3 regions of the Novosphingobium sp. FG137 genome follow, and region 2 is predicted to be linked to each of the others. Evidence: predicted binding sites of a transcription regulator. Region 2 holds the regulator's gene; each other region holds the start of a gene.
The links. Region 2 encodes LexA, which represses DNA repair genes until DNA is damaged. Its sites were predicted from a motif close to GTTCCNCNCTTGTTCT; they were not measured.

Region 1 (4,654 bases), on a different contig from region 2:
TCGTCCGACGGCTTTGTCCTAGGAGATAGTGTCATCGCGGCCCCGGCAAACAGCCGGTTTCGGCGTAGACTGACGTTCAGAATCGCCACGTTATACGGCTGGTTTGTCCCAAATCGCGCCAGCCTGGCGGTTCGGAACATTTTCCCACAGCACCCTTACGCAGGTGCCACCTGCTTCTTTCGTCGCGCGGCCTTGATTTTCGGCGCAGGCGCAGCCTCGGCAACTGCCTTCGGCTTGCGGCCGAGACCGATCTTCACCGCCAATTCCTTGCGTTTTGCGGCGTAGTCAGGCGCGACCATCGGATAGTCAGCGGCTAGGTGCCAGCGCGTGCGATACTCGGCAGGGCTCAGACCATGATCGGTTGAGAGGTGCCGCTTGAGCATCTTCATCTTCGCGCCGCATTCGAGGCAGGTGATGGCATCGGCCTTGACCGAGGAGCGCACCGAGACGGCAGGCTCGCGCTTTTCTTCCACCGGAGCGGGCGCCTGACCTAGGCCAGCCAGCGAGGTATAGACCGATTGGATCAGCACTGGCAGTTGGTCAGCCGCAACGGCATTGTGGCTGACATGAGCGGAAACAATATCGGCGGCCAGCATCAGCAGCGTTTCATCGGCCATGGAAATAATGTCCTCATCCATTCGGTGACGACACCTGCATAGCGCAATATTTTTCAGTCACGAGGGGGTAATCAGGCAATACCCCCAACAAAACCTTTCGTTCCCCCGCGCTGCGGCATGGCAAGGCGCATCGCGCCTTTGCAGCCACGCTGCTTGCAGCGGGCGCGGGCCTGGACTTCCGACAGCCATAGGTGTCCAAAATCGCCAAGCGTGAGCAAATGCGCCGGCGTCACGAAGCGCACCTTGCCGCAGGTGCGGCAGGTGAGTTCGAGCCGCGTTTCGGCATCGAGATCGCGCAACTGGATGGCGTCGAGCCAGCTCACCAATTGTCCTCCGCCTCTGGAATGCGCGTGTAGCTGATCTTCGATCCGACATTGCCACCGGCGGGCGGCGCCCAGGGGCCGACGCTCACCACCGTCTGGCCGAAGCGGGAATTGAGGCCGTCCATGGTCCGGCTCAACGCCTCGCAGCGCTGCCTCTCCTTGTCGTCATTGGCGAACAGATCGGGCTGCCGCGCCGTGTCGAGCGTCAGTTCCCCCAACGTCACGCTGACGCGCATGATCTTGGTCGCCGGCGGGATTACGGCCGTCACCCGCTCCCACAGTTCGCCGAGCGCGGCGAGAATAGCCATGTCGTCCTGAACCTCGCCCAGTGGAGCGACATTGCCCCAGCCACGCTCGAAGCCCTTGAGCCAGAGATAGAGCGCCGAGGCATAGAAATTGGACCGCCGCATCCGCCTTGCGGCCTTGACCAGCAGCAGGCGGGCGATGGTACGCGCGTCATCCAGACTACGATGATCGGGCGGCAGTACGCGGGCATGGCCGAACATGTTCCGTTCGGTTTCCGGCGCCTCCACCGCATAGCCATGGAGCGCGTACCAAAGCCGCTCGCCCGTCACATTGCGCCAAAGCGCCCGCATCTGCTTGGGTTGCAGCGCGAGCAGGCCCGGCACGTCGCCGACGCGGGCTGCGGCAAGCCGCTTCACCATCGAGCGGCCAATGCCGGGAATATCGTCCAGCTTCAGCCTTGCGAGTTGAGCGGGCACGTCTTCGGGATACCAGATCGTCAGACCATCGGGCTTTTTGGTGTCGCTGGCGATTTTGGCCAGATGCCGGTTGGCGGCAAAGCCAATCGAGCAGGTCAATGTCGCGCCGATGTTGTAGCGGATGGTGTTCTTGATCCGCTGGGCAAGGTCGGTGGGCTCGCCCCGCTGGGTCTCGTCCAGCCAGCACGAGACTTCGTCGATCGACTTCACTTGGTCGACCGGGATCACCGACCCGATCTCCGCAATCAGGGCATTGTGCGCCCTGCGATAGAGATCCGGTTTTTGCGGCACCAGAACGATGTCGCGGCAGATCCGGCGTGCTTCATCGACCATCATGATGTTCTTCACGCCGCGCGCCTTCGCCTCGCGCGAGCACGCGATGATGCAGGTGCGCCCGCCGCCGGCATAGGGGATCACGCCAACTGGCCGCCCCCGCAGGCGAGGGTCGCGCAATTGTTCGACGGAAGCAAAGAATCCATCAAAATCAAGGTAAAGGTGTTCAATCGTCGTTGGTTTTCGCATGGGCTCCAGCCCGAATCGGGTGAGCCATAAATGAGAACATAATAGGAACTTGTAGGCAATAGGGGCATGGCCCGGTCGGCACAGACCATCGGGCAAAAATGGTCGGCCCGAAGGCCGCTCTTTGGAAAATCTGGGGCAAGCTGCCTGCTTATCCTCGGCCCGCCTGCCGGGGCCAAAAACCATATTCAGGCCTGTGGCGGTTGACAGACAACCTGCCGGGGGAGAGGCAAGGTCGCATGTGTAATCTTTATCGCCTGAACAAACCTGCTGCCGACATTGCCCACCTGTTTGGTGTCGAGGCCACCCAAGGCGCCAATTACAGCGAAGAAGTCTATCCCGGTTATCCTGGTCTGGTGATGGCCGGGCGCCGCCTGAAAGTTATGAACTGGGGCTTCCCGCTGATTATGACTGGCCGCAATGGCCAGAAACTCAAGCCCAAGCCCGTCACCAATGCCCGTGACGACAAGCTGAGCACCGCCTTCTGGCGGGCCAGCTTTGAAAGCCGCCGCTGCCTTATCCCCGTCTCGGCCTGGGCCGAGCCGGAAGGTGAGACCGGCCATATGACCCGGACTTGGTATTCGCTCCCCGGAGGCGAGCCTTTTGCGGTGGCAGGCCTGTGGCGCGCCACCGAGGAATGGGGCGATGCCTACACGATGGTCATGGTCGAAAGCTCGCCCCAGATGCGCGAGGTCCACGATCGGATGCCGGTGATCTTGCGGCAGGATCACTGGAAGACATGGATTGAAGGCTCTCCGCGTGAAGCCTTCGGGCTTTGCCGGACATGGGACGACGAACTGGCTGTTGAGCAGACCACGACCCGGTGGGCGGGGCGCGGTCTGATGGGAATGTTGCCATTCGAATGACGCTATTCGCCGTCAGGCACAGAATGATGTCTGGGCGACAGCTAAAAAGTTGAGGTGGAAGGTGGCGTGGCGAGCAATTCCGCTCGCCCGAAAGTTGCCCCCTCGATGCTCACGGATAGCGAACGCTTCGCCTTCACACCCCGGCGCATTCATGGCTTTGCCAGTACCGGCAACGCCTATGACGCCACCCAGACCGACGATCGAATCGCCAGCGGAGACACGCTGCTTATTCTGCCGGAAGGCGTCGTCGGCGTGGCCCATTGCTGGCCCTTTGCTGTCACGCAGGTGACGGGCAAACTCCATGGCGTCCAGCCCAAAGCGCATGAGACGCTGGCGGATTTCGCCGCCGCATTCAACATCAGCACCGACGACATCGCGGCCGCCATCGCGCTGGCCCAAGCGCTCGGCTTCGCCATCGATCCCGCACTGGCCGCGCTCGCCACGTCCGCCGCCTGAACCCCACCACCGGAGAACCATCATGCTGACCACCGCCACGCCGGCGGGCGCTGACGCGCGCCTGGAACAGATCGCCCGGCTCAATGACCGCACCCGCCTCGGCCTCGATCGGACGGCCCGCGTTGTTATCACCCGCAATTGCCTCGAAAGACTGGCCGAGGCCGAGGGCGCGCCCGAAGAGCCTATCGTCCTGCAAGCCCGCCTGATGGCGGCCTTTCGCCATTGCACCTTCTCCGAGGACAGCCCCGAGCGCGATTTCGCCGCCATCGAGTTCCTCGGCCGCAAGGTTTGGATGAAGATCGACTATTATGACGCAGCGATGGAATTCGGCTCGGAGGATCCGGCCGATGCCTCGGTCACCACGCGGGTGATGACCATCCTGCTGCCCGAGGATTACTGATGTGCGGGCAGCTTGTCGTCGACCGCGCCCACGAAAGGTTCGGTGCCGAGGTCACCATCGCCGACCTCGCGCGCCATTCCTTTCCCGACTTCAACTGCAACTTCGTCCACATTTACGAGGTCTGGGAAAGGCTTGAGGAGGACTGGCGCTTCGAGCTCGACCGCGACGCTAGCACGCTGGAATATGCCACCGGCGTATCCGCCCGTTTCACGGACGGATCGACCCTGCACATCAGCGCCTGGGCCGATTGCTGCGACGGCTCTGGCTGCCGCCATTGCCGTGGCTGATCTCACCATCATCAGGACCGCTTACCATGCGCTATCAACCCACGGCTGAGACGCTCGCCATTGTGGAGCGCCTCGGCGGGCGCTGGAATGGCCGCTATGCGCTGGTGCCATGCCCAGCCCATGAGGATCGCACGCCCAGCCTGTCGATACGACAGGGGCGGCAATCGATCCTCGTCCATTGCTTTGCTGGCTGCGATGGGAGCGAGGTTATGCGGGCGATCCGCGAGGTGCTCGGCCATTCGGTGCTTGGCCAGCGGGCTTTGCCCGTCCCGGCCAATGATAGGCCTGCGCCTTTCCAGCGCCTTTGGGATGAGGCTTCGCCCGTCGCCGGCACGCTGGCGCAGCGCTATCTCCGCGACATTCGTGGCATCACCTTTCTGCCGCCCGATGTGCGCTTCCATCCTGCCTGCCCGATGGGGCGCGGCCCTGTGCCGCGTCGCCTTCCAGCTTTGCTGGTTGGCGTC
Region 2 (4,654 bases):
GCCGCCACCGGCAGCGTCATCGGATCGGTTACCATCGTCGCGCCCGCGCAGGAGGGCTGGTCGCTGCGGCGTTGGCAGCAGCGGCTGGCCGACCATGTCCGCACGCAGCTCGCGGGTTCGCCGGGCACGATCGCGGCGGCCTTCGCCAGCGGTGACCGCGGCGCGATTGCGCAGGATGATGAGGAGGCGATGCGCGATGCGGGCCTCACGCACTTGCTTTCGATCAGCGGCCTGCACGTGAGCGCGGTGATCGCCGGCGCCTATTTCCTCACGATCCGGCTGCTCGCGCTGTTCCCGTTCATTGCCCTGCGCGTGCGTCTGCCGCTGCTGGCGGCAGGTGTCGGCGCGGGGGTCGGCTTGTTCTACACGCTGTTGACCGGCGCCGAAGTGCCGACGGTGCGGTCGGTCGCAGGTTCGCTGCTGGTGCTGACTGCGCTGGCGCTGGGGCGCGATCCGCTGTCGCTGCGGCTGCTCGCGACCGCGGCGCTGATTGTCATGCTGCTCTGGCCTGAAGCTGTGCTGGGGCCGAGCTTCCAGATGAGCTTCGCCTCGGTGATCGCGATCGTGGCGTTCAGCACGTCTGCCCCTGCCAAGGCGTTTCTCTCGCACAGCCATGAGGGGCGGGTCGCGCGGCTGGGACGGAATCTGGCGATGCTGCTGATGACGGGGCTGGTGATCGAGCTGTCGCTGATGCCGATCAGCCTGTTCCACTTCCACCGCGCCGGCCTCTACGGCGCGGCGGCCAACGTGATCGCGATCCCGCTCACGACAGTGCTCACGATGCCGCTCATCGCACTGGCATTGGCGCTCGACCTTGTCGGGCTGGGCGCGCCGGCGTGGTGGGCGGTGGGCAAGTCGCTCGAACTGCTGCTGTGGCTCGCGCATCTGGTGGCGGGCCAGCCGGGTGCGGTGACGATGATGCCGGGGATGAGCGGCGCAACATTCGCGCTGTTCGTCGGCGGGTTGCTGTGGATCGCGTTGTGGAGCGGGCGAGTGCGTCTCTGGGGCTTCGTGCCGATCGCGCTGGGGGTGCTGGCGCTGATGTTGACGCGCACGCCGGATGTGCTGGTTTCAGGTGATGGGCACCATGTGGGGATCACTGGTGAGGGGCCGGACCTGCTTGTGCTGCGCGCGGTGCGTGAGGAGAGCTATACCCGCACGGCGCTGCTGGAAAACGCGGGAATGACGGGCGACGCGGTGGCGCTGGAGGACTGGAAGGGCGCGCGGTGCAACCCGGATTTCTGTGCTGTCTCGCTGGTGCGGGGTGGACGGCGGTTTGATCTGCTGATGGCGCGGGGCAAGGACCTGGTGGCGATCCCGGTGCTCGCGGCGGCCTGCGCGCGGGCCGATATCGTGGTGGCGGATCGCCGCCTGCCAAGCGCCTGCAAGCCGCGGCTGCTGAAGGCTGATCGGGCGCTGCTGGGCCAGACGGGCGGGCTGGCCATCGATCTCGTATCGGGCCGGGTGCGCACGGTCGCTGAAACCCAAGGCGATCACGGCTGGTTCCACCGTCTTCCCCCTTGGCAGCCAAGGGGGAAGGGGAAAGGTCCGGCCCCGGTTGCTACCGGAGGGCCGGACCCTGCGTCCACTCAGTGATAGCGGCGGAGGAGCCCCGCAAGCTTGCCCTGAACCTGCACTTCGTGTGGCTGGTAGAACTGCGGATCATAGGCCGCATTGGCGGGATCGAGGCGGACCATGCCGCGTTCGCGCCGCAGGTACTTGAGCGTTGCCTCTTCCCCCCGCACCAGCGCGACGACAATCTCGCCATCGCGCGCGGTATCGGTGCGGCGCACGAGCGCATAGTCGCCATCAAGGATACCGGCTTCGACCATGGAGTCGCCCGAAACTTCGAGCGCATAGTGCTCACCCGAGCCGAGCAGTGCGGCAGGAACGGGGAGCATCGACGTGCCTTCCATCGCCTCGATCGGGACGCCTGCGGCGATGCGGCCGTGCAGCGGGATCTCGATCACATCGTTGGCGGGTTCGCGCGCGGGGGCAGGGCTGCGCAGCGGGGCGAGCGCGGCGGTCGTGCTCGCCGTGGCGCGCTGCGCGGGCTTGGCGCCGCCCGCATCGCTTTCGCGGATCACTTCGAGGGCGCGGGCGCGGTTGGGCAGGCGGCGGATGAAGCCGCGTTCTTCCAACGCCGAGATAAGCCGGTGTACGCCCGACTTCGACTTGAGATCGAGCGCTTCCTTCATTTCCTCGAACGAGGGGGAGATGCCGGTTGCCTCAAGGCGGGTCTGAATAAAGGTCAGCAGTTCATGCTGCTTGCGCGTGAGCATCCGTGCGCACTCCCATCTAGTGAACGAATGCGGAACGAATAAGCAACGAAAAAGAGGTCGTCAAGCAATTCCGTGCATTTACAGCAGGTATACAGGAACAAACTGACCTGCAGGTGTTTCGGGTTCGTTCGCCGGGCGCACAACGAGGGCGTTGGCGCGGGCAAGCGATGACAGCGCGCCGGAATCCTGCAGTCCGTCGAGCGAGACTTCGCCCGCGTCCCACACGGCGCGCAGGAATTCCATGCGGCTGCCGCCTGCGGGCATGGCTTCCTTGAGCGCGGCGGGGATGGGGCGCGGCATTGCATCGGCAGCCCCCAGCGCGGCGCGGATGACAGGGAGGAGGAAGAGGAAACCGGTGACGAAGGCCGCGGCGGGGTTGCCCGGCAGGCCGAGGATGACCTGCGTCCCGCGCGTCGCGATCAGCAGCGGTTTGCCGGGCTTGATCGCGACGCGCCAGAAGGCAAGCTCTGCGCCGAGTTCGGCAAGCGCGGGGCGGACGAGATCGTGATCGCCGACCGAAGCGCCGCCGCTGGTTACGATGACGTCCGCATCGCGCGCGGCGTCGAACGCGGCTTTCAGCGCCTCGAGCCGGTCTGGTACCGGGCCGATCCGGGTGATCCGCACAGCGGGCTGGGTGGCAAGCGCGGCGAGCATGGCGCTGTTGCTGGCCGGAAGCTGGTGGTCGGCAAGCTCGGCGCCGGGTGCGGCAAGTTCGTCGCCGCCATCGATCACCGCGAGATGGAGTTGGCGGCGCACGGGCAAGTGGGCGTGGCCTGCGGTGAGCGCCAATGCGATCTGCGCGGCGCCGATCTTCGTGCCGGGGGCCATCAGCACATCACCGGTGCGGAAATCCATGCCGACGGGGCGGATATGGCGGGAAGGCGGCTCGGGCGGCGTGCCGGTGAGGGTGAGCGTATCGCCCTCGCGCGATGCATCTTCCTGGATGAGCACCATGTCCGCGCCGGCGGGGACAAGCGCGCCGGTGCTGATGAGCGCGGCCTCGCTCGGGCCGACAGTGCCCGCGAAGGGCCGGCCAGCGGCACTTTCGCCGATCACGCGCCAGGGACCGGGGAGATCGGCGGCGCGCAGGGCGTAGCCGTCCATCGCGGAAACATCGGCAGCGGGCTGCGTGCGCAGCGCTGCGAGCGGCTCGGCAAGATGGAAGCCGAGGCAATCGGCGGTGGCGCGGTGCTCGATAGGGAGCGCGGGGGCGAGGGCCATCAGGCGGCGCTGCGCTTCCTCAAGCGCAAGGGGCGGGTTGGGGCGAGCCGGTGCCTGCGGTTGGCTCACGGCGCGCGCCAATCGCCGGATTTGCCGCCGCGCTTTTCGATCAGGCGCACACCGTCGATCACCATGCCCTTGTCGATGGCTTTCGCCATGTCGTAGACGGTGAGGAGCGCGACCGAGACGGCGGTGAGGGCTTCCATCTCGACCCCGGTGCGGCCGGTGAGCGAGGCGGTGGCGCGGGCCTCGACGCCGTCCTCCACGAAAGCAAATTCGACGCTGACGGCATCGAGCGCCAGCGGGTGGCACAGCGGGATCAGCTCGGCCGTGCGCTTGGCCGCCATGATCCCGGCGATGCGGGCGACGGCGAGGACATCGCCCTTGGGCGTGGTGCCATCACGCAGCGCGGCGAGCGTGGCTGCATTCATGCGGATTCGGCCCTTGGCGACGGCGACGCGCTGCGTCTCGGCCTTGCCGCCGACATCGACCATGCGGGCGCGGCCTTGCGAATCGAGGTGGGTAAGCTCGCTCATGCCCTGAAATCCAACAAAGTTGACACAGTTGACACAGTCCTGAGCGAGAACGCGAGGGCGGGGTCTTCGGGGCGGAAAAGTGGCTCAAGCACCAAGGAAATGCGCGGTTTCATGGCTGCGTGATGCCACAAGGCTTGGCTGTAGGACAGATGGCAATGCTGATAGCGCGCCGTCAGCCCAGAGCCAGCGCGACAGCGGCTTCGGCGTGCAGGCGGGTCGTATCGAAGAGCGGCACCGCGCTGTCTTCCGGGCCGACGGGGAGCATGATTTCGGTGCAGCCGAGGATCACCGCAGTGGCCCCGCGTGCCACGAGGCGAGCGATCACGGCGCGATAGGCTTCGCGGGAGGCCTCCTCGATCCGGCCCGCGACGAGTTCCTCGTAGATCACGCGGTGGACGAGGGCGCGGTCTTCAGCCTCCGGCACCAATACTTCGAGGCCGTGCCGCTCTTCGAGCCGGGCGCGGTAGAAGGCTTGCTCCATGGTGAAGGCGGTGCCGAGGAGGGCGACCCTGGTGTGGCCGCCGGCCTTTAGCGCCTCTGCCGTGGGATCGGCGATATGGAGCAGCGGGAGGGCGCATGCCGCCTCGATTTCGGGCGCCGATTTGTGCATCGTGT
Region 3 (4,654 bases), on a different contig from region 2:
GGATCATTGCCGGCACCTGGCGCGGTCGCAAGCTCTCGGCCCCGGCGGGCGACACCACGCGGCCGACCGCAGACCGTACGCGCGAAACGCTGTTCTCGATGCTCACCAGCCGCCTAGGCAGCTTCGAGGAGCTCACGGTTGCGGACCTCTTCGCAGGCTCGGGCGCGCTCGGCCTCGAAGCGCTTTCACGCGGCGCGGCCAAGGCCGTGTTCGTGGAGCAGGACGCCGCCGCGATCCGCGCCCTTCGCGCCAATATCGCCGCGCTTCATGCGCAGGCCCAGTGCGACGTGCGCGCCGCCTCGGTCCTCGCGCTCGGCCCCGTGCCAGCCCCGCTCGATGTGGTGATGCTCGATCCGCCCTACGGCTCGGGCGCGGGCGCAGTTGCCATCGACCGCTTGCTGCGGCTCGGCTGGATCGGTCCCGGCACCTGGGTCAGCCTTGAAACCCATGCCGATGAACCCGCCGGCGTGCGCAGCCTTGAAATCGATGCGGAGCGAAAGGTCGGCAAGGCAAGGCTGACACTGATGCGGGTGGCGGAATAACCCCTCCGCCTTCGCTTCGCTCAGGCACCTCCCCATTTGCACTTCGTGAAAATGGGGAGGGCAATACGGTCCTCCCCATTTTTGCAAAGCACAAATGGGGAGGTGGCCCGCCGCAGGCGGGTCGGAGGGGTAATCTTCCTAAACCCCCCGCGGCGCCGCCAGCACCCCCACCAGCGTCACCACCCCAGCCGCCGTCAGCACCAGCCCTGTCCACACCACACCGCCATGCACCGCAAGCCACGCGGCTCCCAGCGGCGCCAGCGCTCCGCCGACGATCCCGCCCAGATTGAACGCCAGCGAAATGCCCGTATAGCGCACATCCACCGGATAGAGCGAAGGCAGCCAAGCCCCGATCGGGCCATAGCACAGCCCCATCACGAACAGCGTGGCCGAGAGCGTCAGGAACAGCACCGGCAGCGATCCCGCCGCAAGCCCGCTGCCAAAGACAAGCCCTACCAGCCCGGTCAGCGCCGCCCCCACCGCCATCACCAGCCGCGGCGAGGCGGCATCGGACCACCAGCCCGAAACCACGATGCCGATCGCAAACACCACGTCCGCGCCCAGCTGGATCGCCAGCACCGTCTCGCGCGGGTAACCCAGCTTGGTCGTCGCGAATGAAAGCGCGAAGGTCGTCGCAAGATAGAACAGCGAAAAGCACGCGATCACGCCCATCGTGCCCGCCAGCACCGCGCCGGGATGGTCTGCCAGCAGCTTGCCCAGCGGCACGCGCGGCGGCGGCGCGGCTTCCAGCGAGGCCTTGAACGCGGGCGTCTCGCCGATACGCAGCCGGATCCACAGCCCCAGGATCACCAACAGCGAACTCGCCAGAAACGGCACGCGCCACCCCCAGCTGAGGAAGTCCGACTCGGACAGGAAGAGCCCCAGCAGCAGGAACAACCCATTGGCAAACAGGAACCCCAGCGGTGCCCCCAGCGGCGCGGCAATGCCAAACCGGGCTTCCATACCCTTTGGCGCATTCTCGACCGCGAGCAGCGACGCCCCGCCCCATTCACCGCCAAGGCCGAACCCCTGGCCAAAGCGCAGCAAGCACAGCATCGCAGGTGCAAGCCATCCTGCCACCGCATAACCGGGCAGGAAGGCGACCAGAAAGGTCGAGACACCCATCAATAGCAGCGAGACGACCAGCGTTGATTTGCGCCCGATCCGGTCCCCGAAATGGCCGAACGCCACCGCGCCCACCGGACGCGCAAAGAACGCGATCCCGAAGGTCATCAGCGCCAGCAGCGTTTGCGCGGCCTGGCTCTCGGCGGGGAAGAACAGCGGCCCGATTACCAGCGCGGCGGCGGTGCCGAAGATGTAGAAATCGTAGAACTCGACCGCCGTGCCGACGAGGCTGGCCATGAGCACACGCGCGTGGACCACGAACGGATTTGCAGTGTTCATATATCCCCTACCCCGGCTTCATGGGTGCCATGCCCGCTCGCTTCGGTTGGCGCAACCAGCCTCCTCCCCGCAGACTTGCACGCACCGGCGAAGTTCCCTACTTGTTCCGGTGTGACGCTTGTAACCGCACCTGATTCCGCCTGGCTTGAAGGCCTCAATCCCCCGCAGCGCGAGGCCGTGCTGACGACCGAAGGCCCCGTGCTCATGCTCGCGGGCGCGGGCACCGGCAAGACCGCCGCGCTCACCGCGCGCCTTGCGCACCTGCTGCGCTCGCGCCTCGCCTGGCCGCCCGAGATTCTCTGCGTCACTTTCACCAACAAGGCCGCGCGCGAAATGCGTGAGCGTGTCGGCCAGCTGATCGGCCCTTCGGTAGAAGGTATGCCCTGGCTCGGCACGTTCCACTCGGTCGCCGCCAAGATGCTGCGCCGCCATGCCGAACTGGTCGGCCTGCAAAGCACCTTCACGATCATCGACACGGACGACCAGCTGCGCCTGCTGAAGCAGCTCATCCAGGCCGAAGGGATCGACGACAAGCGCTGGCCCCCGCGCCAGCTCGCGGGCCTGATCGACCGCTGGAAAAACCGTGGCCTCGGCCCCAAGGACTTGGATGCGCTCGACAACGAGGCCTATGCAAACGGCAAGGGCGCGAAGTTCTACGCGCTCTATCAAGACCGCCTGCGCGCGCTCAATGCCTGCGATTTCGGCGATCTCACGCTCCACATGCTCACCATCTTCAAGCAGCACCGCGAAGTGCTGGAATCTTGGCAGAGCCGCTTCAAATACGTGATGGTGGACGAATATCAGGACACCAACGCCGTCCAGTACCTCTGGCTCCGCCTCCTCGCGCAAGGGCGCAAGAACATCTGCGTAGTGGGCGATGACGACCAGTCGATCTACTCATGGCGCGGCGCAGAAGTCGCCAATATCCTGCGCTTCGAAAAGGATTTTCCCGGCGCCAAGGTGATCCGGCTGGAGCAGAACTACCGCTCTACCCCGCACATCCTCGCCGCCGCCGGCGGGGTCATCGCGGAAAACAGCCAGCGCCTCGGCAAGACGCTGTGGACCGAGGTGAACGGCGGCGACAAGGTCCGCGTCATCGGCGTGTGGGACGGCCCCGAGGAAGCCCGCCGCGTCGGCGAGGACATCGAGCGCCTCGAGCGCGAAGGCGCGCCGCTGGACCGCATCGCCATCCTCGTGCGCGCCTCGTTCCAGACGCGCGAGTTCGAGGACCGCTTCATCCAGATCGGCCTGTCCTACAAGATCGTCGGCGGCTTCCGCTTCTACGAACGCGCCGAAGTGCGCGACGCGCTCGCCTACTTGCGCGTCATCGCCTCCCCGCAAGACGACCTCGCCTTCGAGCGCATCTACAACGCCCCCAAGCGCGGGCTGGGTGACAAGACGCTGGAGAAGCTTCATCGCCACGCCCGCGCGCGCGGCATTCCGCTGGCCGCCGCCGCAATCGAACTGTGCGATACCGACGAACTCCCCGCCCGCGCCCGCGCCACGCTGTCCAGCCTGATGCGCAGCTTCATCGGCTGGCGCGACGGGATCGCGACGCTCACCCCCGCCGAACTGATGCGCACCGTGCTCGATGAATCTGGCTACACCGCCGCCTTGCAGGCCGAAAAAAGCACCGAAGCCTCAGGTCGCCTCGAAAACCTCACCGAACTCGCCCGCGCGATGGAGGAATACGAGACGCTCGGCGATTTCCTCGAACACGTCAGCCTTGTCATGGACAACGACGCCGCGGCGGATACCGAGAAGGTCACCGTGATGACCATCCACGCCGCCAAGGGCCTCGAATTCGACAACGTGTTCCTACCCGGCTGGGAAGAAGGCGTGTTCCCCTCGCAGCGCGCGCTCGATGAAGGCGGCCTCGCCAGCCTCGAGGAGGAACGCCGCCTCGCCTATGTCGCGATCACCCGCGCGCGCAAACGCTGCACCATTCTCCACGCCGCCAACCGCCGCATCTATGGCCAGTGGACCAGCTCGATCCCCAGCCGCTTCGTCGGCGAACTGCCCGCCGATCATATCGAGGAAGAAACCACGATGAGCGGCGGAGCATCCCTGTGGCGCGCACAGTGGTCCGAACACTCGGACCCCTTCGCCGAAGTCGCCCGCGCCAACCCCGCGCGCAACCTCACCCGCGGCCCCGGCTGGCAACGCGCCGCCGCCACGACCTACGATGCCACCCCCAAACGCATCGCCGAACCCAGCCGCAGCGCCGCCAGCTTTGCCGCCAAGCCCCGTACCGACATCACCATCGGCACCCGCGTGTTCCACGACAAGTTCGGCTACGGCGTGGTCGCCGCGCAGGAAGGCAACAAGCTGGAGATCGATTTCGAGACCGGGGATCGGAAGCGGGTGATTGATAGTTTTGTGAAGGCTGCTTGAGACCAATAACACTGATCCGGCTGCAATTCCCCTTGTCCAACGAGGCCGACCCCACCATCGTTCGCCTCCGGCGCACCGAGGCCGGCACAAACGGAGAGTCTGGAATGAGAGCGCTTCCCTTACTCGCAGTTGCGGCTCTTGCCGGCGCTGCCTTCCCAGTATCGGCAAGAGCTGCAGGGATCACATACGATTGCGATACGGCCAGCCAGCACTTTTCCGAACTCGTACTCCCTGCACCGTCCAGCCCCTTCACGGTCACCGGCAATCTTCAGCTGCGCACGATCGCAGAGGTCAAGAAATGGGCCCCGCTTGGC

Region 1: the regulator LexA is predicted to act here: its motif matches at 2,218-2,233, upstream of ACODS2_RS16825 (Y-family DNA polymerase).
Region 3: the regulator LexA is predicted to act here: its motif matches at 2,039-2,054, upstream of ACODS2_RS14435 (ATP-dependent helicase).

Annotation. Positions count from the first base shown of each region.
Region 1 is NZ_JBMDKN010000006.1:11,367-16,020, forward strand. Features, by position in the region: gene ACODS2_RS16815 (Ros/MucR family transcriptional regulator) at 156-617, opposite strand; gene ACODS2_RS16820 (hypothetical protein) at 689-940, opposite strand; gene ACODS2_RS16825 (Y-family DNA polymerase) at 937-2,184, opposite strand; gene ACODS2_RS16830 (SOS response-associated peptidase) at 2,421-3,047, shown strand; gene ACODS2_RS16835 (hypothetical protein) at 3,153-3,503, shown strand; gene ACODS2_RS16840 (DUF3768 domain-containing protein) at 3,526-3,903, shown strand; gene ACODS2_RS16845 (hypothetical protein) at 3,903-4,190, shown strand; gene ACODS2_RS16850 (DUF7146 domain-containing protein) at 4,217-4,654, shown strand, end outside.
Region 2 is NZ_JBMDKN010000005.1:434,333-438,986, reverse strand. Features, by position in the region: gene ACODS2_RS16645 (ComEC/Rec2 family competence protein) at 1-1,596, shown strand, start outside; gene lexA (transcriptional repressor LexA) at 1,590-2,282, opposite strand; gene ACODS2_RS16635 (molybdopterin molybdotransferase MoeA) at 2,361-3,572, opposite strand; gene moaC (cyclic pyranopterin monophosphate synthase MoaC) at 3,569-4,039, opposite strand; gene ACODS2_RS16625 (aspartate/glutamate racemase family protein) at 4,212-4,654, opposite strand, start outside.
Region 3 is NZ_JBMDKN010000004.1:511,146-515,799, reverse strand. Features, by position in the region: gene rsmD (16S rRNA (guanine(966)-N(2))-methyltransferase RsmD) at 1-542, shown strand, start outside; gene ACODS2_RS14440 (MFS transporter) at 681-1,946, opposite strand; gene ACODS2_RS14435 (ATP-dependent helicase) at 2,058-4,340, shown strand; gene ACODS2_RS14430 (hypothetical protein) at 4,373-4,654, shown strand, end outside.